Regions from separate parts of the Burkholderia sp. AW49-1 genome, predicted to be linked through region 1. Evidence: predicted binding sites of a transcription regulator. Region 1 holds the regulator's gene; the other holds the start of a gene.
The links. The regulator HrcA, encoded in region 1, represses chaperone genes, less so after heat shock. The targets are predictions, from matches to a motif close to TTAGCACTCNNNNNNNNNGAGTGCTAA.
Positions count from the first base shown of each region.

Region 1 (15,028 bases):
GTGATGTCGACCTGGCCCCCGCCGAAGTTCACCGCGTACAGGCCGTTCTTCACCGACGCGATGATTTCCTGCGGATCCTTGTCGCCGTTCAGCATGTACGTGTTGGTCATGCGCGGCATCGGCAGCGCCGCATACGACTCGCGCCGCGCGTTGCCGGTGACGGGCATCTTCATCAGGCGCGCGTTCAGCGTGTCCTGGATGTAGCCCTTCAGGATGCCGTCCTCGATCAGCGTCGTGCACTGCGTCGGGTTGCCTTCGTCGTCGATGTTCAGCGAGCCGCGGCGATTCGGCAGCGTGCCGTCGTCGACCACCGTCACGCCCTTCGCGGCGACCTGCTCGCCGATCCGGCCGGCGAACGCCGACGAACCCTTGCGGTTGAAGTCGCCCTCGAGGCCGTGGCCGATCGCCTCGTGCAGCAGCACGCCCGGCCAGCCCGGCCCGAGCACGACCGTCATCGCGCCGGCCGGGGCGGGGCGCGCGTCGAGGTTCACGAGCGCCGCGTGCACGGCGTCGTCGACGTAGCGCGACAGCACTTCGTCGGTGAAGTAGCCGTAGTCGAAGCGGCCACCGCCGCCGCCGGAGCCGATTTCGCGGCGGCCGTTCTGTTCGGCGATCACCGTGACCGACACGCGCACGAGCGGGCGGATGTCGGCGGCGAGCGCGCCGTCGCTGCGCGCGACCAGCACGACGTCGTATTCGCCGGCGAGCCCCGCCATCACCTGCGTGACGCGCGGGTCGCGACCGCGCGCCATCTGCTCGATGCGCTCGAGCAGCTTGACCTTGGCCGTCGCGTCGAGCGACGCGAGCGGATCGGACGGCAGGTACAGGTCGCGGCCCGAGATGCCCTTCAGCGACGTCGCCGCCTTGATCTTCTGGCGGCCGCCGCCGGCCGCCGCGATCGCCTTGGTGGCCGCTGCCGCCTGGGCGATGGCTTCCGGCGACAGATCGTCCGAGTAGGCGAACGCGGTGCGGTCGCCCGCGACCGCGCGCACGCCGACGCCCTGGTCGATGCTGAAGCTGCCCGACTTCACGATGCCTTCCTCGAGGCTCCACGCTTCGCTGCGGGTCGCCTGGAAGTACAGGTCCGCGTAGTCGACGCGATGCGTGAAGATGTCGGCGATCGTGCGCGTGAGCAGGCTCTCGTCGAGGCCGTACGGCGTGAGGAGGATGTCCTTCGCCAGCGCAAGATTGCGGATGCCGGGTTCGATGATGTTCATGCGGGTATCGAGGGTTCTCAAAAAGTTGTCGGGTGCGTGCTGGGCAGATGGGTTGGCCGGGCGGCGTTTCAAGCGCCAGGGCGGATCGGATGTTCAGGCCAGCACGCGATGCCGCCACGCGGGCAGGCTCTGGCGCACGTCGGCGATGCGCTGCGGATCGAGCGCGCCGGTCACGACGCTCGCACCTTCGTCGCGGACCGCGACGATTTCGCCCCACGGGTCGATCAGCATGCTGTGGCCCCAGGTGCGCCGGCCGTTCTCGTGCTTGCCGCCTTGCGCGGCCGCGAGCACGTAGCACTGGTTCTCGACGGCCCGCGCGCGCAGCAGCATTTCCCAGTGCGCGCGGCCCGTCGTATACGTAAACGCCGACGGCACGACGATCAGCGCGCAGTCGCCCATCCTGCGATACAGCTCCGGAAAGCGCAGATCGTAACAGACCGACAGGCCGACCCGCCCGAACGGCGCGTCGAACGCGACGACCGTGTCGCCCGCGCGGATCGTGCGCGCCTCGTCGAACGATTCGTCGCCTTTCTCGAAGTTGAACAGGTGGATCTTGTCGTAGCGGGCCGCTTCGTGGCCGGTCGGGTCGAACACGAGCGTCGTGTTCAGCACGCGATCGGGTTCGGGCGCCTTCAGCGGCAGCGTGCCGCCGATCACCCAGACGCCGTGACGGTGCGCCGCCTCCGAAAGGAAGCGCTGAATCGGACCGTCGCGGTAGGGTTCGGCGAGCGCGAGCTTGTCGGTGTCGCGATGGCCCATGAAGCAGAAATACTCGGGCAGCAGCACGAGCTGCGCGCCGTCGCCGGCCGCTTCCGCGATCAGGCGTCTGGCTTCGGCGAGATTGCGCGCGACCTCCGGCGTGCTCACCATCTGCAGCGCGGCGACCCGAAAGGGCGTGGCGGAACGGGTGTGATCGGTCATCGCTGGATCGGTTGCGTCATAAATGGGGTGCGGCCCGGCACCTTGCGCGCGTCAGTAGCTCGCCGCATCGGCCGGACCGTGATTCATCTTACCCTGATCGCCCCGCACCCGCTCGATGTGCGGATGCGCCCACGAACCGGTGATCGCGTAGTCGAGCGCGAACGCATGCGACAGCGTTTCCGACAGCGCGTAGTTCGCCGCCAGCACGCCGACGCCGAGCAGCGGATTGATGATCGCGGCCGCGATCGCCGCCGTGCCGGCGCCGATCTTCGGCGCGACGTGTGCGTGCAGGTCCTGCGTCTCGGTGCCGAGGTCGACCGCGCCGCGCACGGTCACGTTCGCCGGCGCAGCCTTCATCGAGAAGTCGTCGGTGCGTGCGATCCCGTTCGAGATCCGGCTGGTGCCCGTGATCTTGTCGAACGGCAGCCCCTTGCCGATCACGTCGCGGAAATTCAGCGTCAGGAAGCGCGCGAGACTCTGCAGGCTCAGCACGCCGAGCAGTTTCGCGGCGCCCGGATCGACCTTCAGGATCTGGCCGTGCTCAAGGTCGAGCGCGATCTGGCCGCCGAGCGACGGCAGATCGACCGCGGTCGGGCCGCCGCGCCAGCCGACCTTGCCGGTCACCGTGCCGTGGCCGTCCGCCAGCGTGCGCGGCAGGCCGACGAGGTCGAGCAGCGCGCCCGCGTTGCCGACGTCGAGCTTGAAGTCGAACACGCTGCGGCGCGGTGCATCGTTCTCGTCGACGCCGCGGGCCAGCGCGCGGCGCGACGTGCGCCAGTTGCCGGTCGCCGTCAGCTTCGCGGCCGGGTTCGCCAGCTCGAGCTTGTCGAGCTGCCACACCGGCGCGCCATCTTCCTCGATGTTGCGCGCATTGACGACGAGCCGGCCGATGTCGTGATCGCGTGCAACGACCTGGTCGACGATCAGGTCGACCGACGGCATCGGCCGGTCGGTCGGCGTCGGCAGGTTCATCGCGCGGCCGACGAGGTCGTGCTGCGCGCTCTGCGGAATCACGAGCTTCGCGAGCCGCGCGTTCAGCACGCCCGCGCCGTTGTGGCCGCCGCCCGGCGCCCACGACAGGTAGCCGGAGACCTGGTTCGACGCGATGTTCGCCTGCCACAGCTCGTCGATGTGCGACGCGCCGATGATCACGTTTTCCCAGTTGCGCTTGAGCAGCTTCAACGTGCCGAAGTGGAGCGCGAAACGCTTCGGCGTGAAGCTCGCGACGTCGATGCGCGGCGCGGCTTGCGGTTCCGGCGCGCGCGTCGCGTCGTGCTGCAGCGTGCGGGCCAGCGCGAGCCAGGCGTCGGCATCGAGTTCGTCGACGTCGACGGCGGCGCTCACGCCGTCCTGCGGCAGGTCGGGCATCCGGTGGATGCCCATCGCGCCGCGCACCGCGCGCAGCGGCTGGCCGGGCGTCGCGTCGAGCAGGTAGGTCGCGGCCACGGGGCCGAGCGTCAGGTCGGCATGCTCGAGGCGCTTGCCGCCCGCCTGGGCGGCCGGCTGCAGCGTGAAGCGGAACGGCATCGGCGTGCCGGCCGGTTTCGCGAACGGCGCAGGGAAGTTGAGCGCGACGCCCGTCAGGTCGGAGCGCGCGGTGACCTCCGGCAGACGGCCCGGCGCGCCGCGCACGGCGAGCTGGTACGGCGCGTCGCCGACCGCGTGCTCGAGCAGCGCCGCGGCCGTGCCGCGCAGGTTCAGGCCGCGCGCGGCGTCGAGCGCGAGCTTGCCGTCGACGTCCACCGCGTACGGGCCGTGCGACTGGAAGTTGCCGTTCGCGCGCACCGGGCCGCCGAGGAAGCGCCCCGACAGGTCGTGCAGCGACGCGCCAGTCTCGGAGAAGCGGACGCTGCCGCGCAGCGCGGACAGCGGCGGCACGCCGTCGGTCGACAGCGTGTTGCCGCCGAACGCGAGTGCGCCTTCGACGTGGGTATGCGGATGCGGAACGTGTTGCGGAATCGTGATCTTGAGCGCGAGCGCCGCGGGCCCCTGCGCATCGATCCGCCGGCCGATGTGCCCGCTCATCGCGCCGAGCGAGCTGTTGTCCGCGTAGTCGATCAGGTCCGCGAGCGGGCCTTGCGCATGGCCGTCGATGACGAGCGGCGACTTCGACGGGTTGCCGAGATCGTCGATCCGGCCGGCAACCTTCGTCAGCGCGACGCGTTTGTAGTGCGCGCGCGCGATGTCGAAACGCAGCTTGTTCTGCGCGAGCTCGAACACGCCGTCGATCCCGTCGAGTGCAGGCCAGACGCTCGGCGTGCCGTTCGCGAGCTTGCGCGGCGGGTACGGCGTCGGCTCGAAGCGCCCGCCGGTGAACGGCGCGACGATATGGAACACGCCGGCGTCCGGCTCGTGTTCGAACGGGAATTTCTCGAGCGGGCCGCGGGCGACGATCGACGCGCCCTTGGTCACCTGGCCGTCCTGCAGCGCATGGCCGAGATAGTCGCGCAGGTGCTCGGACATCCCGGTCGGCAGGTAGCGCGGAATGCGCGCCACCGACGCGCGCGCGAAATCCGCGCGCAGGTCGAGCGAGCCGCGGCCGTGGCCGGGGTTCGTATACGAGCCCGACACCGCGATTTCCGCATCCGGGTTCGCGACGAACAGGTCCGGCAACGTCACGTCGACGCGCGCGTGCTTCTCGCCCGGCGCCGGCGTGATCACCCATTTCGCGTTGCCGCGCAGCCGGTCGAAGGTGAGGCGCGGCTCATCGAATTCGCCCGGCACCGTGACCGCCGCGTTGACGGTATCGAAGTGCGCGGCGCCGCCCGTCTCGTTCGCGTCGACGCGGCCCCACAGGTTCTCGACGCCCGGCCAGCCGGCGCGCGGATGGCCGCGCGGCGAGAGGCCGGGAGGCGGCTCCTGCGCGGCGAAGCTGATGCCCTGCAGGTCGCCGAGGAAGCGGTAGCGGACGATCGGTGCGGCGCCGGTGCGGCGCTCTTCGTCGGCGAGCTCGGCCCGCGCCGGCTTCGCGCGTTCGACCTCGATGTGATAGTTCGACACCATCCCGCGCGGGTCGAGCTTGATCAGTTCGTTGCGCAGCCGCGCCGGCAGCGGCAGCCCGCGGATGAACTCGCTGAGGATGCCGAGATCGACGCGGTCGCCGACGACGCTCAGCAACTGCCCCTGGTCGGCGGCCGGCACGCGGTAGCGGGCGGTCAGCGTCGACAGCGCGAGCGAGCGGGCGAGCGGCGTGCCGTCCGGCAGCGGCGGCTGGCCGAGCTCCGCGTTGAAGCGCGTCAGGTGCAGCGTGTAGTCGCGGCCGGTGTCGAGCGCCATGTCCCAGCCGAAGCCGACCGTCGGCACGTCGAGGCGCGGCTGGGTCGGCCGCACGCGTAACACGACGTCGGCGCCCTGCAGGTCGCCGCCGGCGGAGCGCAGGTGGCCGTTCTCGAAGGCCGCCCAGATCGCGTTGTCGATCCGGCCCGCGTGGATCGTGAGCGGGATGTCGAGATAGCGGCCGAGCGTCTGCAAGTCGACGGGGCCGGTCGACAGATACGCGTCGCCGGTCCAGTTCGTCGGCTTGCCGATCGGTGCGAGCGGCTTGTGCCGGAAGCGCGCGCGGAAATCGAGCGGCCCGAGCAGCAGGGTGCCGTTCGCGGGCGCCTGCAGCGCGGCCTTGTGCTCGCGGCCGTGGTTGAGCACCGCGAGGCGGATGCCGGACAGCGCGAGCTCCGGTGCGTCGTGCTGCGCGTCGCGCCAGCGCAGCGTGCCGTTGCGCAGCACGATCGCTTCCTGCTTCAGCAGCCAGGTGCTGAACGTGTCGTTGCCGCCATGGGTGGTCGCGACGCCGACGCCCGCGATGCTCAGCGAGCCGTCGGCCGCGCGCGCGACGACGAGGTCCGGATGGTCGACGATCAGGCTCGACAGCGCGGGCGACAGCCGCAGCAGCGACATCCACGACAGCGCGGCCGTCGCGTGCGGGACCGACAACGCGATCTGGCCGTCACGGCCGCGAATGGTGAGGTTGGCGACTTCGACGCCCGGCTGCATGCCGGACCAGTGGGGGGACAGTTTGCCGATCGAAAGCTGCGCGTGGAGCTTGTCGGACACCGCGCGCTCGATGCGCGGGCGAAATTCGTCGATGCGCGGCAATACCACGTAGCGCAGCCCGAGGAACGCGCCGGCCGCGACGAAGTACGTGCCGATCCCGACCGCCAGCGTCACCCTGAACACGCGACGCAGGACTGGATGATCGTGCTTCGGAGGTCCCGCTTCGGGCTCAGCTAAGGCGGATTCCTGACGGTCGGACATGCGGCGGAAGGGCGGCGATATGGTAGTTTTGCAGACTGACGTTGAAATGTATCACAGGGGTTCGTGCCGGCGGCCGTTGCGGCAGCGTGGCACGGGCTTTCCGGCGCGCGGTTTTCGCGGCGGCGCATCCGCGTCGCGACACTGCGCCGAGTCCACGGGGCCTGTCGGCGGCGGGGCGCGCAAGCGTTCTCCCGCGGCGGCGGGCCTTACCGCCAGGCCCGCTTTTCGATGACCGACGCTTCCGCCCTGATCAGCCCGTCCTACTCCCGCTATATCGCCCGCGCGGTGGCCGCGCGTCCCGCGCTGTCCGACCAGATCGCCGCGTGGGCCGCCGCGCCGCTCGCTCGCGCGCAGCTCGACGCGCGCCTGACCGAACTGCTCGCATCGCCGGCCGGCGCGGCCGCGCCGGGCGACGAGCAACTGAAGCGCGCGCTGCGGCAGTTGCGTGTCGAGGTGTTCGGCGCGGTCGCGGAGCGCGACCTGCGCGGCGTCGCGGACGTCGCCGAGGTGACGTCCGCGATGACCGATCTCGCCGAGGTGGCCGTGCAGCGCTCGCTCGCGCTGCTGTCGGTCGAACTCGAGGCGATGTACGGCGAGCCGCGCGGCGCCGACGGCCAGCGCGTCGTGCTGGGCGTGGTCGGGATGGGCAAGCTCGGCGGCCGCGAGCTGAACGTGTCGTCCGACATCGACCTGATCTTCGTCTACGAGGACGACGGCGAGACGGCCGGCGGCACGCGCTCGCCGCTGTCCACCCAGGAATATTTCACGCGGCTCGGCCGGCGCCTGATCGGCGTGCTGTCCGAAGTCACGGCCGACGGCTACGTGTTTCGCGTCGACATGCGGCTGCGCCCGAACGGCGATTCGGGGCCGCTCGTGTGCAGCCTCGGGATGCTCGAGGAATATTTCTACGTGCAGGGGCGCGAATGGGAGCGCTACGCGTGGATCAAGGGGCGGCTCGTGTCGGAAGGCGACAGCGACGCGGCGCGGCGGCTCGAGTCGCAGCTCGAATCGATCGTCAAGCCGTTCGTGTACCGCCGCTATCTCGACTTCGGCGTGATCGGCGCGATCCGTTCGCTGCACCAGCAGATTCGCCAGGAAGCCGCGCGCCGCGCGTCGATGCGGCCCGACAAGGCCGACGACATCAAGCTCGGGCGCGGCGGGATCCGCGAGATCGAATTCAGCGCGCAGGTGTTCCAGCTGATCCGCGGCGGCCAGGATGCGGAATTCCGCGTGCGGCCGACGCTCGCGGTGCTGCGCCATGCGCAGGCGCGCGGGCTGATCGGCGAGGACGTGCGCGAGCGCCTGACCGAAGCCTACAACTTCCTGCGCACGCTCGAGCATCGGCTGCAGTACCGTGACGACGCTCAGACGCACGCGATGCCTGTCGATCCAGGCGAGCGCGCGGTGCTGGCCGCGTCGCTCGGCTTTGCCGATTACGCGGCGCTGATGACGGTGCTCGACGGCCACCGCACCTTCGTCGAGGCGCAGTTCGACCAGATCTTTGCCGACAAGGCGAACGGAGGCCCCTGCGCGGCGGGCGAGGACACCACCGTGTCGTGGATCTGGAGCGGGGCGCTCGCCGACGACGGCGAAGACGACGCGCTGCGCGCGCGCCTCGACGGCCTCGGCTTCAGCGATCCGGCGACCGTGCTCGCGCGGCTGCGCGCGATCTGGCAGTCGTCGCGCTACGCGGGCCTGCCGGAAAAGAGCCGGCAACGCTTCGACAGCGTCGCGCAACGCGCGCTCGAGGCCGCGCCGCGGATCGACGCCGCGCGCCGCGACGACACCATCGTGCGGCTGTTCGACCTGCTCGAGACGGTCAGCCGGCGCGGCGTCTATCTCGCGCTGCTGACCGAGTATCCGGCCGCGCTCGATCGCGTGCTGTCGGTGCTCGGCGCGACGCGCTGGGGCGGCGGCTACCTGATCCGCCACCCACAACTGCTCGACGAACTGCTCGACGACGAAGCGATCGCGAGCCCGTTCGACTGGCCCGCGTTCAAGGACGCATTGCGTGCGCGCCTGGCAGCCGCCGACGGCCCCGAGCAGCAGATGGACCTGCTGCGGCATGCGCAGCACGCGGAGGTGTTCCGCATCCTGCTGATCGATCTGGCGGGCCAGCTGTCGGTCGAGCACGTGAGCGATCGTCTGTCGGAACTCGCCGACGCGGTGCTCGACGTGACGATCGAGGTGGTCTGGTCGCAACTCGCGAAGCGCCACCGCGACGTGCCGAAGTTCGCGGTGATCGCGTACGGCAAGCTCGGCGGCAAGGAGCTCGGCTACGCATCGGATCTCGACCTGATCTTCCTGTACGACGACCCCGACGAGCGCTCGGCGGACGTCTACACGACGTTTACGCGCCGGCTGATCACGTGGCTCACGACCGCGACCGGCGCGGGCGCGCTGTTCGACATCGACCTGCGGCTGCGGCCGAACGGCGAGGCCGGACTGCTCGTGACCGATCTCGACGCGTTCCGCCGCTACCAGTTGCGCGAGGGCGACGCCGCGAACACCGCGTGGGTGTGGGAGCATCAGGCGCTGACGCGTGCCCGCTATAGCGCGGGCGACGCGCAGATCGGCGCGGACTTCGAGACGATCCGCCGGCAGGTGCTGACGACGCCGCGTGACGGGGCGGTGCTCGCGAAGGAGATCGTCGACATGCGCGGCAAGGTGTTCGCCGGCCACCCGAACCAGACCGAGCTGTTCGACCTGAAGCACGATCGCGGCGGGATGGTCGATATCGAGTTCATCGTCCAGTACTGGGTGCTGCTGCATGCGTCGAGCGATGCCGAGCTGATCCGCAACACCGGCAATATCGCACTGCTGCGCGAAGTCGCCCGGTTCGGGCTGATGGGCGAGGACGAAGCCGAACGTGTCGGCGCCGCGTACCGCAAGTACCGGAAGCTGCAGCACAAGCTGCGGCTCGACGGGATGGAAAAGGCGCGGGTTGATCCGGCGCTGGTGGCCGACGAGCGGGCGGCCGTGACGGCGTTGTGGGAGCGGGTGTTCGGCGCGGTCGAAACGGGTGTTTGAGTCGGGCGTTCGAATCGAGCGTTCGAATCACCGGGCAGGGCGGGCGTGATCGGGCCGCCGCTGCTGCCGATGAAACAAGACCGGCGCATGCGCCGGTCTTTTCGCGTTCGGGGGCGGGTGCCCGCGTCAAGCCGCCAGCATTTCCTTAGCGTGCTTGCGCGTCGTCGCGGTGATCTCGAGCCCACCGAGCATGCGGGCGACTTCCTCGACCCGGCTCGCCTTGTCGAGCGGGACGACCGACGAGACGGTGCCGCCGCGGTCGTCGGCACCCTTCGCGACCTGGAAGTGATGGTCGCCGCGCGCGGCGACCTGCGGCAGGTGCGTCACGCACAGTACCTGGCGGTCACGCCCGAGCTGATGCAGCAGGCGGCCGACCACCTCGGCGACGCCGCCGCCGATGCCCGTGTCGACTTCGTCGAAAATCAGCGTCGGTGTCGGGCTGGCGGCGCTCGCGATCACAGCGAGCGCAAGGCTGATCCGTGCGAGTTCGCCGCCCGACGCGACTTTCGCGAGCGGCCGCAGCGGCACGCCGGGGTGTCCCGCGACCCGGAATTCGACCTGCTCGAGCCCGTGCGGGCCGCCGTCGGCGAGCGGCACGAGCGCGACTTCGAAGCTGCCGCCCGCCATCGACAGTTCCTGCATGCCGGCCGTGACGGCCGTGCCGAGCGCCTTCGCTGCCTGCGCGCGCGCCTTCGACAGGTGTTTCGCGTCGGTGAGATAGGCTTCCCATGCCTTGGCCTGCGCGGCTTCGAGCGCGCCGAGATCGGCGGCTGCGTCAAGCGCGGCGAGCTGCGCGCGGCGTGCCGCATGTTCCTCGTGCAGCGTGTCGGGCGGTAGCCGGAACTTGCGGGCGGTCGAGTGCAGCGCGTCCAGGCGCGTTTCGACCTGCGCGAGCCGGGCCGGGTCGAGATCGAGGCGCTGCGCGTAGTGCGACAGCGAATAGACGGCTTCCTGCAGCTGGATCTCGGCAGGTTCGAGCGATGCGAGCGCGTCGCCGAGCCCCGTGTCGTAGTCGGCCAGGCTGCGCAGCTTCGACACGATCGCGCCGAGCTGCGGGAGCATCGCGTCGTCGGCCTCGGACAACGCGTTGAGCGCACCCTGCACGCCGGCGATCAGGTTCGCCGAATGCGACAGGCGCTTGTGCTCGCTGCCGACTTCGTCCCATTCGCCCGGTTGCGGTGCGAGCTTGTCGAGCTCGGCGAGCTGCCATGCGAGCTTCTCGCGTTCGAGCTGCAGTTCGCGCTCGTGCGCCTTCGCGGCGTCGATCGCCTGCGTCGCGTCGCGCCAGACGCGCCACGCGCGTGCGACGTTCGCGGCATCGGCGACGAGCCCCGCGTGCGTGTCGAACAGCTCGCGCTGCGCATCGGGACGCATCAGCAACTGGTGCGCGTGCTGGCCGTGGATGTCGACCAGCATCTCGCCGAGCTCGCGCAGCTGCGCGAGCGTCGCGCTGGTGCCGTTGATGAACGCGCGCGAGCGGCCGTTCGCGTCGATCACGCGGCGCAGCATCACGGTGTCCTCGGCGTCGAACGCGTGTTCGTCGAGCCAGCGCGCGACGCGGTCGTGCGGCGTGAATTCGGCGGTGATGTCGGCGCGGCCGCAGCCGGCGCGCACGACGCTCGCGTCGGCGCGTTCGCCGAGCGCGAGGGCGAGGGCGTCGATCAGGATCGATTTGCCGGCGCCGGTTTCGCCGGAAAAGACGGTGAAGCCGCTGTCGAATTCGAGATCGAGCGCGGCGACGATGACGAAGTCGCGAATCGAGAGGTGGCGAAGCATGGTGTCGGGCTCGGGTGCGTCAGGACGCCTTGTCGTCTTCGTTCGATGCGTGTTCGTTCCAGTGCAGCTTCTTGCGCAGCGTCGCGTAATAGCTGTAGCCGACCGGATGCAGGAACGGCACCGTGTGCTTCGAGCGGCGCACCTCGATCGTGTCGTTCAGCTCCAGCGCGGTAAACGACTGCATGTCGAAGTTCACGTTGACGTCGCGGCCGCCGACGATCTGGATCGCGATCTTCGAATCGTCGGGCAGCACGATCGGCCGGTTCGACAGCGCATGCGGCGCGATCGGCACGAGCACGATGCCCTGGAGTTGCGGGTGCAGGATCGGCCCGGCCGACGACAGCGCGTACGCGGTCGAGCCGGTCGGCGTGGCGACGATCAGGCCGTCCGAACGCTGGTTGTACATGTACCGGCCGTCGACCGACGCGCGCAGCTCTACCATCCCGGAAAAGCCGCTGCGGTTCACGACGACGTCGTTGAACGCGAGTGCATGGTAGATCGGTTCGCCGTCGCGCACGATCCGGGCCTCGAGCAGCGAGCGCTCTTCGCGCTCGAACTTGCCCGACAGGATCACCGGGACGCGCGCCTGCATGTCGGCCGCCGCGATGTCCGTGATGAAGCCGAGCCGCCCGTGGTTGATCCCGATCAGCGGTGTCTTGTACGGCGCGAGCTGGCGGCCGATGCCGAGCATCGTGCCGTCGCCGCCGAGCACGACTGCCACGTCCGCGCGCGCGCCGATTTCCGCCGGGGTGAGCGCCGGATATCCGGAGATGCCGATCTCGCGCGCGGTTTCGGCTTCGAACACGACCTCGAAGCCGAGCTTCGCGATGCAGCCAGCCAGCGTGGCGAGCGGCTCGGCGATGCCGGGCGTGTTGCTCCGGCCCACGAGCGCGACAGTATTGAACTGATTACCGGTTTTCATGCCGGCATTACACCATAGCTCGTTGACGAAAAGAACCGGCTGTGTGAAGACGGGGCCGGATCGGTCAGCCCGCGCGACAGTGGCCGCGGCCACTCGCCGTGCTCGCGCGGTTGCGCTAAAATTTTCCACCATGCTAGATCCTCGCGCACGAACCCTCCTGAAAACCCTGATCGAACGGTATATCGCCGACGGTCAGCCGGTCGGCTCGCGCACGTTGTCCCGTTACTCGGGGCTCGAGCTGAGCCCGGCAACGATCCGCAACGTGATGTCCGACCTGGAGGAGCTCGGCCTCGTGTCGAGCCCGCACACGTCGGCCGGCCGCGTGCCGACGCCGCGCGGCTATCGCCTGTTCGTCGACACGATGCTGACGGTCGAGGCGCCGATCGATGCCGAGGCCGTCGCGCGCCAGGTGCAGAACACGCTGCAGGCCGGCGAACCGCAGCAGCGGGTGGTGGCCGCCGCGGCGAGCGTGCTGTCCAACCTGTCGCAGTTCGCGGGTGTCGTGCTGACGCCGCGCCGCAGCCACGTGTTCAAGCAGATCGAGTTCATGCGGCTGTCGGACAAGCGCATCCTGCTGATCATCGTCACGCCCGAGGGCGACGTGCAGAACCGGATGCTCGCGACGCCGCGCGACTATTCGCCGTCGCAGCTCACCGAGGCGTCCAACTACATCAATGCGCATTTCGCCGGGCTGTCGTTCGACGAGGTGCGCCGCCGCCTGCGTGACGAGATCGACCAGCTGCGCGGCGACATGACCACGCTGATGCATGCGGCCGTGACGGCCAGCACCGAGGTGCCCGACACCGAGGACACCGTGCTCATTTCCGGCGAGCGCAACCTGCTCGAAGTGGCGGATCTGTCGTCCGACATGGCGCGGCTGCGCAAGCTGTTCGACGTGTTCGATCAAAAAACGGGCCTCCTGCAATTGCTCGACGTGTCGAGCCACGCCCAGGGCGTGCAGATCTTCATCGGCGGCGAATCGACGCTGGTGCCGATCGAGGAAATGAGCGTCGTGACCGCGCCCTACGAGGTGAACGGCCAGATCGTCGGCACGCTCGGCGTGATCGGCCCGACCCGCATGGCGTACAACCGCGTGATCCCGATCGTCGACATCACCGCGCGGCTGCTGTCGCTCACGCTGAGCCAGCAGTAACCCGAGCTGTTACCGTTCCGCCATCGTGCCGCGACGCTCCGTGCGTCGCCAGTCGGCCGAACGGCCAGCCGACCGGAGCGAGGCGGCCCGCTATAATTGAAGGCCGTTCGACTGCGTGCCCCGAGCACGTTCCTGCCCATGCGTTTCGATCTTGAGCCGCCTTCGAGCATTGCGGCCGCCCATCGCATCGGCGTGCTGCTGATCAATCTCGGCACGCCCGACGCCCCGACGCCACGCGCGGTGCGGCGCTATCTGGCCGAATTCCTGTCGGATCCCCGCGTCGTCGAAATCCCGCAGGTCGTCTGGCAGGTGCTGCTGCGCACGCTGATCCTGCCGCTGCGCGGCCGCGCGTCCGCGAAGAAATACGCGGCCGTCTGGATGCCCGAGGGCTCGCCGCTGCGCGTGTACACCGAGCGCCAGACCGAAGGCGTGCGCCACCTGCTCGCATCGAACGACTACCAGGTGACGGTCGACTACGCGATGCGCTACGGCAGTCCGGGCATTGCGCAGGCACTCGCGCAGTTCAAGCGCGCGGGCGTCGAGCGAGTGCTCCTGATGCCCATGTATCCGCAATATTCGGCGTCCACCACCGCGACCGCGTTCGATGCCGCGTTCGCCGCGCTCGCGCGGATGCGTAACCAGCCGGAAGTGCGCACGGTGCGGCAATATGCCGACCACCCGGCCTACATCCACGCGCTTGCCGAGCAGGTGCGCCAATACTGGGCGCAGCACGGCCGGCCCGACTTCGCGGCCGGCGACAAGCTCGTGCTGAGCTTTCACGGGGTGCCGAAACGCACGCTCGACCTGGGCGACCCCTATCATGACCAGTGCCAGCAGACGGGCGCGCTGCTGATGGCCGCGCTCGGGCTGTCGACACTCGAGTGCCGCGTGACGTTCCAGTCGCGCTTCGGCAAGGCGGAGTGGCTGCAGCCGTATACGGCGCCGACGCTGCGCGAACTCGGTGAGGCCGGCGTGCGGCGGGCCGACGTGTTCTGTCCTGGTTTTACGGCCGATTGTCTGGAGACGATCGAGGAGATCGGGATGGAGGTGCGTGACGAGTTCATCGCGGGCGGCGGCCAGGCCTTCCACCGGATTCCGTGCCTGAACGGCGCGCCCGCGTGGATCGGCGCGGTGGGCGAAATCGTCGCCGAGAATCTGCAGGGCTGGCCGGTGAAGGCCGCACAGCCCGAAACGGTGAGTTGAACGCGATGAATTACAAGATTTCGACGGAACCCAGCGCGAAGCTGCGCATCGACAAATGGCTGTGGGCAGCGCGCTTCTTCAAGACGCGCTCGCTCGCGTCCGACGCGGTCGACAAGGGCCACGTGAAGATCGGTGGCGCGGCGGTCAAGCCGGCGAAGGACGTGCGCGTCGGCGACGAGGTCGAGATTGCGATCGACGGTGTCGTCTGGCACATTGCCGTGCTGGGTATTTGCGACGTGCGCGGGCCCGCGAGCATCGCGCAAACGCTTTACGAGGAAACGGAAGCGGGGCGCGTCGCGCGGCTCGCCGAACTGGAGCGGCGCCGCACGTATCGCGAGCCGGCGGCGGAACTGCACGGCCGGCCGACCAAGCGCGACCGGCGCATCATCGACAGATTTTCTGGTGGGAGCTGAACATCTGATCGAACGTCGCCCGCGCGCTTCCGTATTCGGTCGTGCGGTCGGTCACGGCCCCGGACAGGCAGATGGTGGTGGTGCCGGCAATCAGTACCAGCGCGACCACCGATATGGCAAAGGTCAGTTTCACGGTACTCGC
Region 1 covers NZ_JBSAXF010000011.1:6,848-21,875, reverse strand. The annotation lists gene tldD (metalloprotease TldD) at 1-1,217, opposite strand, end outside; gene ACV22W_RS18150 (carbon-nitrogen hydrolase family protein) at 1,311-2,138, opposite strand; gene ACV22W_RS18145 (YhdP family protein) at 2,190-6,389, opposite strand; gene glnE (bifunctional [glutamate--ammonia ligase]-adenylyl-L-tyrosine phosphorylase/[glutamate--ammonia-ligase] adenylyltransferase) at 6,618-9,419, shown strand; gene recN (DNA repair protein RecN) at 9,546-11,195, opposite strand; gene ACV22W_RS18130 (NAD kinase) at 11,215-12,117, opposite strand; gene hrcA (heat-inducible transcriptional repressor HrcA) at 12,248-13,270, shown strand; gene hemH (ferrochelatase) at 13,409-14,473, shown strand; gene ACV22W_RS18115 (RNA-binding S4 domain-containing protein) at 14,479-14,886, shown strand; gene ACV22W_RS18110 (hypothetical protein) at 14,858-15,019, opposite strand.

Region 2 (15,028 bases), on a different contig from region 1:
CGCGTCGCTCGTGTCGCCTTCCTTGATCTTCTGCAATGCGCCGTACGCGACCATCCCGCTCTGGATGTGTTCCTCGCTGTGCTTTGCGAGTTCGCGCAGGCCGATCACCGGCTCGTCGATCGAGCGCGTCGCGATCAGGCCGAGCGCGTACGGGATCTTGATCGCATAGTCGGTGCGCTCTTCCTTCTGGTTCGGAATGCCGATCAGCGTGAACGATGCCGGCGCCGGCTGGGTTTCCCATTCCGATTCGATCGCGGCGAGCTTCATCTTCTGCACTTCGCCGGTCGTGTAGCCCGATTCGTCGCCGAGCACGATCACGCAGAGCGTCGACGCGAGACCGAAGCCCGCCGCGACCGCGAACGAGCGCAGCGCGAAGTCGGTGTCGCGCTTCTTCAGCAGGTACCACGACGAGATGCCCAGCACGAACATCGCGGCCGTCACGTAGCCGGCCGACACGGTGTGCACGAACTTCACCTGCGCGACCGGGTTGAACAGCACGTCGAACAGATTGGTCAGCTCCATGCGCATCGTCTGGTAGTTGAACTCGGCGCCGACCGGATTGTTCATCCAGCCGTTCGCGACCAGGATCCACAGCGCGGACAGGTTCGAGCCGAGCGCGACGAGGAACGTGACCATCAGGTGCTTGACCTTCGACAGGCGGTTCCAGCCGAAGAAGAACAGGCCGACGAACGTCGATTCGAGGAAGAATGCCATCAGGCCTTCGACCGCGAGCGGCACGCCGAAGATGTCGCCGACGTAGTGCGAGTAGTACGACCAGTTCGTGCCGAACTGGAATTCGAGCGTGATGCCGGTCGTCACGCCCATCGCGAAGTTGATCCCGAACAACTTGCCCCAGAACTGGGTCATGTCCTTGTAGACCTGTTTGCCGGTCATCACGTAGACGGCTTCCATGATGACGAGCAGCCAGGACAGGCCGAGCGTCAGCGGCACGAACAGGAAGTGGTAGAGCGCCGTGATGCCGAACTGCAGACGCGACAGATCGACGACTTCGCTACTTATCATGGTGGTCTCCCTCGGTAGATGCAGGCGCCGGCACCGAGAGCAGCTTCTCGGCGACGACGGCAGGCGGCAGCGACATGTGCTTGGCCTGCGGATGATTGAAGAATGCGTATTTGAGCGACATCAGGAGGATCAGCTTGACGATCACCACCAGCGTGATGTCGCGCATGAGGGTCGGCCCGCGCGCCCACGCGGCGATGCGTGCGCGCCAGCCGAGCGTGCCGGCGGCCTGCGGGGGAGGCGGCGCAGGCTCTTTATTGATCGAGATCAAGGCGATTATCCTGAATCGATTTACGTGGGTTTGGGGCGACTCTACGTCGGATTTATGACGGCAGTTAAGCTGTTTTAATCCTTTTAAGCCGACATGCCAATTTTAAAATGCCGGCTTTCCGATGCCGAGTGTTGCGCTGCGGCAGACCGTCGCGAAGCACGTGTCGAAACTTGAGGCAGATCAAGGTTATGCGGAAGGGGCCGGAATTTGCCCGATACCCGATCAATAAGGTCGATTAATACGGGGTGATCGAGGCAAAACCATAGACGAAAAAAAACCGCTGCCGGGCGGGCAGCGGTTTTGGGTGAAGCGCTCTAAATCGCGGAGTTACGCGTATTCGGCGAGTGCCGTGCGCATCTTCTTCATGGCGCTCGCTTCGATCTGGCGGATGCGTTCCGCCGATACGCCGAATTCGGCCGCGAGATCGTGCAGCGTCGAGCCGCCCGAGCCGTCGTCGTCGACGTTCAGCCAGCGCGCCTCGATGATCCGGCGGCTGCGTGCGTCGAGTGCCTCGAGCGCCTGCGCGATGCCGTCCGTCTGCAGCATGTCGCGCTGACGCGCAGCGAGCACGGCGGTCGGCTCGTTGTGCGAATCGGCCAGGTAGGCGATCGGTGCGTATGACTCCTCGCCGTCTTCCACTTGGCCCTCGAGCGCGACGTCGCCGCCCGACAGACGCGTTTCCATCTCGGTCACGTCTTCGCGCTTGACGTTGAGCTCCTGCGCGAGGCCGTCGATTTCCTCGGGCGTCATCGCCTGCATGCTCTTCTTGTGGCTGCGCAGGTTGAAGAACAGCTTGCGCTGCGCCTTCGTCGTCGCGACCTTCACCATCCGCCAGTTGCGCAGGATGTACTCGTGGATCTCGGCCTTGATCCAGTGGATCGCATACGACACCAGGCGCACGTTTTGCGCCGGGTCGAAACGTTTCACAGCCTTCATCAGGCCGATGTTGCCTTCCTGGATCAGGTCGCCGTGCGGCAGGCCGTAGCCGAGGTAGTTGCGCGCGATCGACACGACGAGCCGCAGGTGCGACAGCACGAGGCGGCGTGCCGAGTCGAGGTTGTTGTCTTCGCGGAATTCGGTCGCGTACTGGCGTTCCTCTTCGGCGGTCAGGAGCGGGATCCGGTTGACGGCCTGGATGTACGCGTCGATGTTGCCGAGCTGGCCCGACAACATCGATTGAGTCGCGAGCGCCAGCGAGCCTGCCGATTCGGCCTTGGCCGGCGTCGGGCTCAGGGTGTTCGGAAGGGTCAGGGCGTGGCTCACTAAAAAAACTCCTTTGGAATCAGGGACAAACCCCTGGTCTCGGATGAGATTCCGGGGCCCATCTTAGCACTCCCGTAATCCGAGTGCTAATTCCTTAGAGGGGGTGCGGGCATCCAAGTTCCCGGTTATCTATCGAACTTGTCGAATCGATAGTCTAATCTGCGACCGGACCGGCCCTGGGAAGTTCCGTAAGTTGTTGTTTCTGATAGTAATCAGTAGACGGTTTCGATTTTTGTAGTTTTGGAAGCAAACAATTTCGCTTCGTGATGCCGATTCGGAAAGTCCTTTACCATACCATTCAGTTCGCTCGGGCCCGGCCTCTGCGGCAAGGCTCCATTCAACCCACAAAGTTGGAGTGTCTGATGAACAATAAGAAGAATTGCCGGCCCCGTAGTCGGCTTGCGCTGCATGCGCTGCTGGCGGTGTCGCTGCTGGGCGGATCGGGCGCCGCATTCGCGGATCGATGGGGAGTCCAGGCGGGCGGCGGGTTTTCGGATCGCCACGGGATCGACAAGGCCGATCTCGGCGTCGTGTGGGATCCAGGCTGGAACTGGTGGGAAATCGGCGGCTGGCACTTCGCGTTCGTGATGGAAGGCCACGCCGGCTACTGGCACACGGGCGGCAATGTTCATGGCAGCATCGGCGAATTCGGCGCGACGCCGATGTTCCGCTTCATCAAGAGCGCGGGGCAGGTGCGTCCGTTCATCGAGGCCGGCGCCGGCATCCGCTTCCTGACGTCCCCGACGATCTCCAACAAACTGTCGCTGGCGACGTCGTTCCAGTTCGTGGACGTCGTCGGCGTCGGCGCGCAGTTCGGAGAACGGCAACAGTATCAGCTCGGCTACCGTTTTCAACATGTGTCTAACGCGGGTATCAAAGAGCCGAATCCTGGTATAAATTTCCACCAGTTCTACGTGCAGTACAACTTCTGATCCGCACGCCCGCGCATGGCGGGCGCGTTGCCGAGGAGTCAGGCGATGGCGAAGGTGGTCGATGCGATTCGCGCGCTCGAGCGCGATCGGTTCCGGGCGATGGTCGACGGGGACGGCGAGGCGCTCGAGGCGCAATTGTCGGACAAGGTGTTCTTCGTGCACACCAACGGCAAACGCGAAACCAAGCAGCAGTTCATCGACGCCATCGTCGCCGGCCGCCGCCGCTATCGTCAGATCGAAATCCAGTCGCAGGACCTGCTGCCCGTCGGCGACGCAACCTGCGTCGTCACCGGGCGCGCACTGATCGAGATGGAAACGAACAACGGCGGGCTGGTGTTTCCGATCGCCTATACCGCCGTCCATACCCATGAGCAGGGGCAGTGGCGCCTGCTGGCGTGGCAGGCGACGCGGTGCGCGACCGAGACATGAGCGCGCGTGGCGCTCCTTTTCGTGTCCCGACCGAAGCGGCCTTCTGGGCCGCTTTTCATTGCCCGTGCGGCGCGGATCGCGCGACGCACGGGCGGTCACGCACCGCTCGCTGACGTTCGAACCCTGAAACGAAAACCTGCCGGTCAGGCCGCCGCACGGCGGTCGGCGCACTGCCAGGCCGAGCGGTTGATCGCGCTGACGACCGCATCGAGCGCGGCGCTCGCCGCATCGGCGTGCACGCCGACGCCATGCCGCAGCGGTGCATCGCCGACCCGGCAGCCGACCGATACCGCGATTCGTCCGTCCGTCGTGCGCGCGTGTTCGCACGAGGCGACGTCGATCGTCGCGCAGGCCGCCGTCGCGAAGGCTGCGGCCGTGCGTTGCACGACGTCTTCGGGCGTCGCGCCGGCCGGCGGCGCGCCCGCGATGTCGCGGTTCTGCCAGCGTGCGGCGTCGCCGTGGCGCGCGGCCGGGCCGTCGGTCTCGAAGAATTCGCGGGCGAACAGCGCACAGATCGCGTCGCCGGTCACTTCCTCGCCGGACGCGTCGGCGAGCGTCTGCACCGCGTGGCTGAACTCGATCTGCACGCGCCGCGTCGGCGTGAAGCCCATCCCGCGTTCGAGCAGGAACGTCGCGCCGCCCTTGCCGGACTGGCTGTTCACGCGAATGACCGCGTCATAGCTGCGACCGAGGTCGGCCGGGTCGATCGGCAGGTACGGCACTTCCCACACCGCGTCGGGGCGCTGCTGCGCGAAGCCCTTGCGGATCGCATCCTGGTGCGAGCCCGAGAACGCGGTGAAGACGAGGTCGCCCGCATAAGGATGGCGCGGATGCACCGGAATCTGGTTGCAGCGCTCGACCACGCGGCGCACCGCGTCGATGTCGGAGAAATCGAGGCCCGGATCGATGCCCTGCGTATAGAGGTTCAGCGCGAGCGTGACGAGATCGACGTTGCCGGTGCGCTCGCCGTTGCCGAACAGGCAGCCCTCGATGCGGTCGGCGCCCGCGAGCAGCGCGAGTTCCGCAGCCGCGACCGCGGTGCCGCGATCGTTGTGCGGATGCACGGACAGCACGATGCTGTCGCGATACGCGAGGTTGCGGTCCATCCACTCGATCTGGTCGGCGAACACGTTCGGGCTCGCGGCTTCGACGGTCGCCGGCAGGTTGACGATCATCTTGTGATCGCGGGTCGGCCGCCACGCCTGCGCGACCGCGTCGCACACTTCGCGCGCGAACGTCAGCTCGGTCATGCTGAAGGTTTCCGGCGAGTACTGGTAGGTCCAGTGCGTGTCCGGGCGGGCTGCCGCGTGTTCCTTGATGAGCCGCGTGCCCTCGACCGCGAGCGCCTTCACGTCGTCCTTCGACATCCCGAACACGATGCGCCGGAACGACGGGCAGATCGCGTTGTACAGGTGCACGATCGCGCGCGGCACGCCTTCGAGTGCATCGAAGGTGCGCGCGATCAGGTCTTCGCGCGACTGCACGAGCACTTCGATCGTCACGTCGTCCGGAATGCGCTTGTCGTCGATCAGCTTGCGGACGAAATCGAAGTCGGTTTGCGACGCCGACGGAAAACCGACTTCGATCTCCTTGAAACCGATCGCGACCAGCATGTCGAAGAATTCCAGCTTCTGTTCGATGCTCATCGGCTCGATCAGCGACTGGTTGCCGTCGCGCAGGTCGGTGCTCATCCAGACCGGCGCACGCTCGATGGTGCGGGTCGGCCAGCGGCGGCCATTGATGCGGACGGGTTCGAACGGACGGTACTTGTCTTGCGGGTTGCGCTTCATCTTCTGGACCTCGGGTCTCGAGTCGCGAGCGAAGACGGGCGGCATGGGCGACGGGTGGCGCTGCCTCGCACCGTGGCGCGGCAAACGCGCTGCGGATGCGGATGATCTTCGCGAATCGACCGACGGATAGACGGACGAATGCTGACGACTTCGGGTTGTAAAAACTGCGAGAAGGGTGCTGCGAGGAACTGCAGGGAGGGACCGTGCGGACAGCACACGGCGCTAAGACAGCCTTAGGCTAGTCGTAGCGATAGCGACCGCGCTAGGCGGCCGGAGGTAATTCGGAGGGTGTTCGGAAAGGAACGCATGGCGACAACTCTATGCCAGGATGCGTGCGCGTGTCAAATGGTCGGTTGATAGGCGATAGGCCGGCGCGACCGCGTGCCGGCCCCGGATGCCGGTCACGGTGCGAGCCGGGCGATACGTACGATCGTCTCGACCTGCCGCGCAAGCGTGTCGGGTACCGGAATTTCGCCGCGCAGCACGGCGTCCGTCCACGCGGCCGTGGTTGCCGCGTCGCGCGATTCGGGCAGTGCGACGGGCGGCGCATCGCTCGACGAGCGCTCGGGCTCGATCAGCGTGTCGCACACGCCGTCGTGCAGCCAGTCGACCTGCACCTGGCGCCGCGTGTCGGCCACCGCTTCGCCTTCGGTGCCGCGCGCAAGCAGCGCGCCGCCGAGTGCGGCGTCCGGATGATCGCGGAACAGTTGCGCAAGGCTGTCGCGGTACGGCGGATGCGTGTAGTTGACGAGCCGCAGCCCGGCCGGTGCAAACGGCTGCAGGATCTTCACGAGCGTGTGCGTCGAGTTGCGCACGCCGAGCACGCCGCGCAGCGACAGCAGACGCGCGATGCGCGGCGCCAGCGCGCCGATGGGCGCGAACGCGACGCGGCGCTCCGCGAGCGTGTCTTCGATCGCATCGTGCGATGCCGACGGTGGGATCGACAGTGCAGAGAAGATCTCCGCGCTCGTCACGCGGCCCGGATCACGCTCGACACCGTGCACGAGCACCGGCACGCCTTCGCGCGCGAGCAGCAGCGCGAGCAGCGGCACCAGGTTCGGCTGCTTGCGCGCGCCGTTGTAGCTCGGGATCGACACCGGGCGGAACGCGGCATCCTGCACGTGCACGGGTTCGAACGACGCCTGCGCGGCGGCGAGCATCGCGGCCAGTTCGTCGGCGCTTTCACCCTTCAGACGATAGGCGATCAGGATCGCGCCGAGTTCGACGTCCGACACGCGCGCGTCGAGCATCGCGCGATAAAGCTCGAACGTGTCTTCGGCGGACAGCGCGCGTGCGCCGTGCGGGCCGCGGCCGATTTCCTTGATGAAGCGGGCGCAAGGGAACGGCGAGGTTGCGGGGTCGAGGGAAGCGGTCATCGGGGCGTGGGGCGGGCGGCCGGCATCGGGCCGCGCGGTGAGCGGTAAGGAATGCCCCGAGTATCGCACGGGCACGGCTGCGCGCGCCGACGCGGCGCGGCGCGCTAAACTCGGGTTCCCGGCGGTGCCGCGTGCGCCGTGGACGCCGTCGCCGGCCGAATACGAATTCCAGAGAGACATCCCATGAAGCTCTACAGCTATTTCCGCAGTTCCGCGTCGTACCGCGTGCGGATCGCCCTGAACCTGAAGCAGCTGCCGTACGACACGGTTCCCGTGCACATGCTGCGCGATGGCGGCGAGCAATTGAAGGACGCCTACCGCGCGGTGAATCCGGATGCGGTCGTGCCGACGCTGATCGACGGCGATGCCACGCTGCAGCAGTCGCTCGCGATCATCGAATATCTCGAGGAAACGCATCCCGAACCGGCGCTGTTGCCGAAGCAGCCGGTCGACCGCGCGTATGTGCGAGCGATCGCGCTGCAGGTCGCGTGCGAGATCCATCCGCTGAACAACCTGCGCGTGCTCAAGTACCTGAAGCACACGCTGAAGGTGTCCGAGGAAGCGAAAAACGATTGGTACCGGCACTGGATCGAGGCGGGTTTCGCATCGCTCGAGGCGCGCCTCGCGAACGATCCGCGCACCGGCAAGCTGTGCTTCGGCGACACGCCGACGCTCGCCGATATCTGCATCGTGCCGCAGGTGTTCAACGCGAACCGTTTCTCGATCGACACGACGCGCTTTCCGACGATCCAGCGGATCGCCGATCATGCGTCGACGCTCGACGCGTTCAAGGCCGCCGAACCCGGCGTGCAGCCCGACGCCGAATGACGCCGTGGGGCCGCCAGCCGTCCGCTGTCGGCTTCCGGACGCGCATGAAAAAGGGCGCCCGAAGGCGCCCCGTGCGGTGCCGGCCGGCGGCGTTCAGCCGAGCAGCGCGTCCGCGAATTCCACCGCGCTGAACGGCTGCAGGTCCTCCACCTTCTCGCCGACGCCGATGAAGTAGACGGGCACCGGGCGCTGCCGCGCGATCGCGGCGAGAATGCCACCCTTCGCGGTGCCGTCGAGCTTCGTGACGATCAGGCCCGTGAGGCCGAGCGCATCGTCGAATGCCTTCACCTGCGTGAGCGCGTTCTGGCCCGTGTTCGCGTCGATCACGAGCAGCACCTCGTGCGGCGCGCCATCGTGTGCCTTCGAGATCACGCGCTTCACCTTCTTCAGCTCTTCCATCAGGTGCAGTTGCGTCGGCAGGCGGCCGGCCGTGTCGGCCATCATCACGTCGATCCTGCGCGCGCGCGCGGCGCTGACCGCGTCGAAGATCACCGCGGCCGGGTCGCCGCTTTCCTGCTGGACGACCGTCACATTGTTGCGCTCGCCCCAGACCGCCAGCTGTTCGCGCGCCGCTGCGCGGAACGTGTCGCCCGCAGCCAGCAGGACCGACTGGTCGAAGCTCTGCAGGTGCTTCGCGAGCTTGCCGATGCTGGTGGTCTTGCCTGCGCCGTTCACGCCCGTGATCATCATCACGAGCGGTTGCGCGCGGCCGAGCATCAGCGATTTCTCGAGCGGCTTCAGCAGTTCGACGAGCAGGTCGTGCAGCGCGCCCTTCACCTGCTGCGGATCGGTCAGCCGGCCCGTGCGCACCTTCTCGCGCAGCGCGCCGAGCAGGTACTCGGTCGCATCGACGCCGGCGTCGGACATCAGCAGCGCGGCTTCGAGCTCTTCGTACAGATCCTCGTCGATCTTCGTGTTGACGAACACGCCGGTGATGCTCGAGCCCGTCTTCGCGAGGCCCGACTTCAGGCGCGCGAGCCACGATTTCTTCGCGGAGGCGTCCTGCGTCGGCGGCGGCACGATCTCGACCGCTTCGACGACTTCGTCGCTGCCGTCGTTGGTCGGCGTGACCGTCATCACGACAGCCGGCGCGGCCGGCTGCGGTTGCGCGGGCGCTGGCGGCGCTTCGATCGCCTGGCGCGCGTCGGCGGCGGGCGTATCGGACGGTTCGTCCGGTTGCGGCGCATCGATCGATTGCGATTCCGCGGAGTCGGGCTCCTGCGTTTTCTTGAATCGTTTGAAGAAGCTGAACATGGTCTGACGTCGGGAAGAGGGCGGGGCGCCGCCAGGGCGGAGCGCCCGAGGGGCCGTCATGCGTGCGCACGGCGGCCGAAACCGTGCATTTTATCAGTGCGGCGGCGCACTCGCGTCAGCCGGTGCTGCCGCTGTGGTAACGTGCGCCTGTTTGGCGGTGCGCCCTCCGCGCACCCGGTCCCCCCGTCGTCGATATTCCGTATGTCCCGTTCCTCTTCCGGCCGCCCGACGGCCCCCCCTGGCCGCGGCAAGCCGCACACGATCCGCATCATCGGCGGTGACTGGAAGCGCACGCCGCTCGCCGTGCTCGATCTCGACGGCCTGCGGCCGACGCCCGATCGCGTGCGCGAGACGCTGTTCAACTGGCTCGGCCAGGATCTCGAAGGCCGGCGCTGCCTCGACCTGTTCGCGGGCACCGGCGCGCTCGGATTCGAGGCTGCGTCGCGCGGCGCGACGAGCGTCGTGATGGTCGAGCGCCACCCGCGCGCGGCACAGCAGCTGCGCGCGATCAAGGACAAGCTCGGTGCACGCTCGGTCGAGGTCGCGGAAGCCGACGCGCTGCGGCTCGCTGCCGGGCTGACGCCGGGCGCGTTCGACGTCGTGTTCCTCGATCCGCCGTTCGGTGAGCCGGCCGTGCTCGATCGCTCGATCGCGCTGGCGGCGCCGCTCGTTGCGCCGGATGGCGCGCTGTACGTCGAGACGGGCGCGGAGCTCGACCCGGCCGCGCACGAAGCGCTGGCCGGTTGGCAGGTGGTGAAGCACGGCAAGGCGGGTGCGGTTCACTATCATTTGCTGCGGCGCGAAAATGATGAATAATGCGCGTTCCATACGAGGCGGCGCGCCGCAAAGGCGACGCATGCCCATCTCGGCAGCGGCGTGCGCGTCGCACGGCTGCCACCCCGTTTGCGTGATGACAGGAGGAGCGACATGGTAGTCGCCGTGTATCCCGGTACGTTCGATCCGCTGACGCGCGGGCACGAAGACCTCGTGCGGCGTGCGTCGAGCATTTTTGATACGCTGGTGGTCGGTGTTGCCGACAGCCGCGCGAAGAAGCCGTTTTTCTCGCTGGAAGAACGTCTGAAGATTGCGAACGAGGTGCTCGGCCATTATCCGAACGTGAAGGTCATGGGGTTCAAGGGCCTGTTGAAGGACTTCGTCCGCACCAACAACGCGCGCGTGATCGTGCGCGGCTTGCGTGCCGTGTCCGATTTCGAATATGAGTTCCAGATGGCGGGGATGAACCGCTATCTGCTGCCCGACGTCGAGACGATGTTCATGACGCCGTCCGATCAGTATCAGTTCATCTCGGGGACGATCGTGCGCGAAATCGCGCAGTTGGGCGGCGATGTCAGCAAGTTCGTGTTCCCGTCCGTCGAGAAGTGGCTGACCGAGAAAGTCGCCGCGATGGGAGGCCCGGCCGCATGACGCGGCGCCGGCCGGTTTCGTCGCGAAGCCGGCCGCCGGCCTGAAGAAGTGAGATCAGTATGTCTTTGATGATTACCGACGAGTGCATCAATTGCGACGTGTGCGAGCCCGAGTGCCCGAACGGCGCGATTTCGATGGGCCCGGATATCTACGTGATCGACCCGAACAAGTGCACCGAGTGCGTCGGCCATTTCGACGAGCCGCAGTGCCAGCAGGTGTGTCCGGTCGAATGCATTCCGCGCGATCCGCAGCATGACGAATCGCATGCGCAGTTGATGGCGAAGTATCACGCGTTGATCGCCGCCAAGGGCGACGACGCGCAGTGACCGCGCGGTGACGCGCGCGCGTCGCGAATTGCTGGGCCGGCGCCGCCTGGCGCCGGTTCCACTTCTCCCTTCGCTTCAGCCGATCAGGTCGCGCAATGCCGCGACGAGCGCGTCGCATTCGGCGTCGGTGCCGACGGTGATGCGCAAATGCTGTTCGATGCGTGGCGCCCGGAAGTGCCGTACGAATATTTCCCGCTCCTTCAGCTTTGCCGCGATCGTGCCCGCATCGTGCGCGGGATGGCGCGCGAACACGAAATTCGCGGCCGACGGCACGACGTCGAAACCGAGTGCCTCCAGCGCGTGCGTGAGCCGCGCGCGGCTGTCGATCACGCGTCGGCAGGTCGCACTGAAGTAGCCGGTGTCTTCGTATGCCGCCTGCGCGGCGACCTGCGCGAGCCGATCGAGCGGATAGGAATTGAAGCTGTCCTTCACACGATTCAGTGCGTCGATCAACGCCGCATCGCCGAACGCGAAGCCGACGCGCATGCCCGCGAGCGAGCGCGCCTTCGACGTCGTATGCACGACGAGCAGGTTCGGATGGCGGTCGATCAGCGTGATCGCGGATTGCGCGCCGAAGTCGACGTACGCCTCGTCGATCAGCACGACCGACGACGGGTTCGCTGCCGCGATCCGCTCGATGTCCGCGAGCGGTAGCGCGCGCCCGGTCGGCGCGTTCGGGTTCGGAAACAGCACGCCGCCCGCATCGTCGAGATAGTCTTCGACACGGATCGAGAAGTCGTCCGCGAGCGGCACGACTGCGGTCTCTACGCCGTACAGGCGCGCGTAGGTCGGGTAGAAGCTGTACGAGATGTCGGGAAAGCGCAGCGGCCGGTCATGCTTGAGCAGAGCCTGGAACGCGTGCGCGAGCACTTCGTCGGAGCCGTTGCCGGCGAAGACCTGCTCGGGCTTGATGCGATGATGTGCAGCGACCGTCTCGCGCAGCGCGCGCGCGAGCGGGTCGGGATAGCGGCGCAGCGTGTCGCCGGTGTCGCCGAGTTCGCGTGCGATCGCCGCGACGACGCGCGGCGAAGGCGGATAGGGATTCTCGTTGGTGTTCAGCTTGACGGGGTGTGCGAGCGCGGGCTGTTCGCCCGGCACGTAAGGCACGAGTTGCTGAACGACGTCGCTCCAGTAACGGCTCACCGCTTGGCTCCTGACGGGCAAAAGCGACCAGATTACCGCATGTGGACGCTGCGGTGCGCGATTGCGCACGACGGAGACACCGCCCGGCGCCGCCGGACGGCACGTTGCACCATGCCGGTGCAGCGGAAGTCAGTTGCGATGCAGTTGCATCGTCGCGCGGTCGAGTTCGCCCTTGACGACCATCGGCATTACGGCGAGCGCGCGCTCGATCGATGCGTCGATCACGTCCTGCTCCTCGCGGCGCGGCGGCTTCAGCACGAAGTTCGCGACGTCGGGCTTTGCGCCGGCGCGCGCGCCTTCCGGGATCAGGTCGCGCGGATGGCCGATGCCGATGCGCAGGCGCCAGTACTGCTGCGACGACAGATGCGCGGTGATGTCCTTCAGGCCGTTGTGGCCGCCGCTGCCGCCGCCGAGCTTCAGCTTCACGGTGCCGGGTGGCAGATCGAGTTCGTCGTGTGCGACGAGGATCTGGTCGGGCAGGATCTTGAAGAAACTCGCGAGCGCGACGACCGACTGGCCTGAGCGGTTCATGTACGTTTGCGGCTCGAGCAGGTGGACTTCCTCGCCGTGCAGGCGCGCTTTTGCGTAGAAGCCATGGAAGCGGCGCTCGTCGCGCAGCGTCGCGCCGGCTTCGCGGGCGAGCTGGTCGATCAGCCAGAAGCCGGCGTTGTGGCGCGTCGCAGTGTATTCCGCCCCGGGATTGCCGAGGCCGACGATCAGTTTGATCATGACGTTTCGTAGGCGGCAGCGCCCGCCTGGGCGCAGAAAAAGAAAAACCCGCCGGGCAAGCCGCGGCGGGTTGCGTCGACCGTTTATTGAAACGGATCGAACGGGCGCATAGGCGGCCGCTTAGGCAGCCGGCGTTTCGCCTTCGCCTGCTGCGTCCGACACGGCGCCAGCCGGGACCGTCGCCGATGCGACAACCGGGTTTTCCGCGTCGACGTGCGCGACCAGCGTCACGCCCTTCGGCAGTGCGATGTCCTTCGCGTGCAGCGACTGACCTGCTTCGATCTTCGACAGATCGACTTCGAGGAATTCCGGCAGAGCCGACGGCAGGCACTCGACTTCGATTTCCGTCGCGACGTGCGAGACGATTGCGCTCGACAGCTTCACTGCCGGGCTGACTTCAGCGTTCAGGAAGTGCAGCGGCACCTTCGTGTGCAGTTTCTTCTTCGCGTCGACGCGCTGGAAGTCCACGTGCAGCACGAGTTGCTTGAACGGGTGGTATTGCACGTCGCGCAGCAGAACCTGTTGCGACTGGCCAGCCACTTCGAGGTCGAGGATCGACGAGTGGAAGGCTTCCTTCTTCAGTGCGTGCCACAGCGCGTTGTGATCGAGTTCGATCTTTTGCGGGGCTGCTTCGCCACCGTAGACGATACCCGTGGTCTTACCGGCGTTGCGCAGGCGGCGGCTCGCACCCGTACCTTGCTCTTGGCGCTCGAAAGCGACGACTTTCATGTGATTCTCCATTAGCTGCCCGCGACCAGGCAGTAAAACGGGGCCGGCGAAATGGCGGCCCCCGATGAAACGGACGGGGTTTCGTCTATCCCGTCCGATTGTGCAAAAAGCGAAGCGTTGCCGCTTCGCTTTCCGCGCATGCTTTGTCGTGTCGGTCCGCGATCAGGATTCCGCGAACAGCGACATCACCGAGTCGCCGCGGCGAATCCGCGAGAACGTTTCGGCCAGCAGGCTCGCGCTCGTCAGCGAGCGGATCTTCGAGCAGCCGAGCGATTCGGCCGACAGCGGGATCGTATCGGTGACGACCAGCTCGTCGAGTGCCGATGCGGCGATACGCTCGGCGGCGCCGCCCGACAGAACCGGGTGCGTCGCGTACGCGAACACCTGCTTCGCACCGCGATCCTTCAGCACTTGCGCTGCCTTGCAGAGCGTGCCGGCCGTATCGACCATGTCGTCCATGATCACGCAGGTGCGGCCTTCGACTTCACCGATGATGTTCATCACTTCGGCGACGTTCGCCTTCGGACGACGCTTGTCGATGATCGCGAGATCGCAGTTGAGCTGCTTCGCGAGTGCCCGGGCACGGACCACGCCGCCGACGTCCGGCGACACGACGAGCAGATCCGAGTAGTTCTGCTTGCGCAGGTCGCCCAGCAGGATCGGCGTTGCGTAGATGTTGTCGACCGGGATGTCGAAGAAGCCTTGAATCTGGTCGGCGTGCAGATCCATCGTGATGATCCGCTCGACGCCGGCGATTTCCAGCATGTTCGCGATGACCTTCGCCGAGATCGCGACGCGCGCGGAACGCGGGCGACGGTCTTGGCGGGCATAGCCGAAGTAGGGGATGGCGGCAGTGATCCGGCCGGCTGACGCGCGCTTGAGCGCGTCGACCATGATCATCAGTTCCATCAGGTTGTCGTTCGTCGGCGCGCACGTGGATTGCAGGACGAAGACGTCCTTGCCGCGCACGTTTTCCTGGATCTCGACCTGGATCTCGCCGTCGGAGAAACGGCTGACCATTGCTTTGCCGAGGGGGATTCCAAGGATATTGACGACTTCCTGGGCGAGCGCGGGATTCGCGTTGCCAGTAAAGACCATCAAGCCATCATGGCTGTGGCTGCTCATCGTGCACCTGCTTCAGGCTTAGGCGGGAAATGCGGGAAAATTTTTGGCAGGGGAGGAAGGACTCGAACCCTCGCATGCCGGAATCAAAATCCGGTGCCTTGACCAACTTGGCGACTCCCCTACACTCAACTGATAACTTTACCGGACTTGTAGGCCATCCGATAAAGCAAAACTTCATGACGCGAAAGCGAAGAGCGGATGCTCGTTCAGGCTCTCGGCAACTGCACCGTTCCAACCGGTGGGCAGCTTGGCTTTCGCCGCTTCTGCCTCGTGCCTGCTGTGAAACGCTGCAAACACGCTTGCTCCGGAGCCGGTCATCCTCGCGGGGGTCACATTATACAACCATTTGACCACCTGCGCAACTTCCGCGTACTTACTTGTCACAACT
Region 2 covers NZ_JBSAXF010000010.1:183,060-198,087, forward strand. The annotation lists gene ACV22W_RS17865 (cytochrome ubiquinol oxidase subunit I) at 1-1,023, opposite strand, end outside; gene cydP (cytochrome oxidase putative small subunit CydP) at 1,013-1,291, opposite strand; gene rpoH (RNA polymerase sigma factor RpoH) at 1,619-2,554, opposite strand; gene ACV22W_RS17880 (acyloxyacyl hydrolase) at 2,917-3,486, shown strand; gene ACV22W_RS17885 (nuclear transport factor 2 family protein) at 3,532-3,915, shown strand; gene leuA (2-isopropylmalate synthase) at 4,059-5,705, opposite strand; gene ybiB (DNA-binding protein YbiB) at 6,107-7,081, opposite strand; gene maiA (maleylacetoacetate isomerase) at 7,265-7,909, shown strand; gene ftsY (signal recognition particle-docking protein FtsY) at 8,003-9,163, opposite strand; gene rsmD (16S rRNA (guanine(966)-N(2))-methyltransferase RsmD) at 9,365-9,979, shown strand; gene coaD (pantetheine-phosphate adenylyltransferase) at 10,091-10,588, shown strand; gene ACV22W_RS17920 (YfhL family 4Fe-4S dicluster ferredoxin) at 10,648-10,914, shown strand; gene hisC (histidinol-phosphate transaminase) at 10,990-12,057, opposite strand; gene pth (aminoacyl-tRNA hydrolase) at 12,187-12,786, opposite strand; gene ACV22W_RS17935 (50S ribosomal protein L25/general stress protein Ctc) at 12,907-13,515, opposite strand; gene ACV22W_RS17940 (ribose-phosphate pyrophosphokinase) at 13,678-14,640, opposite strand; tRNA gene ACV22W_RS17945 (tRNA-Gln) at 14,685-14,761, opposite strand; gene ispE (4-(cytidine 5'-diphospho)-2-C-methyl-D-erythritol kinase) at 14,815-15,028, opposite strand, start outside.
Region 2: rpoH (RNA polymerase sigma factor RpoH) is a predicted target of HrcA. The motif match lies at 2,618-2,644, and genes of this name have one in related genera.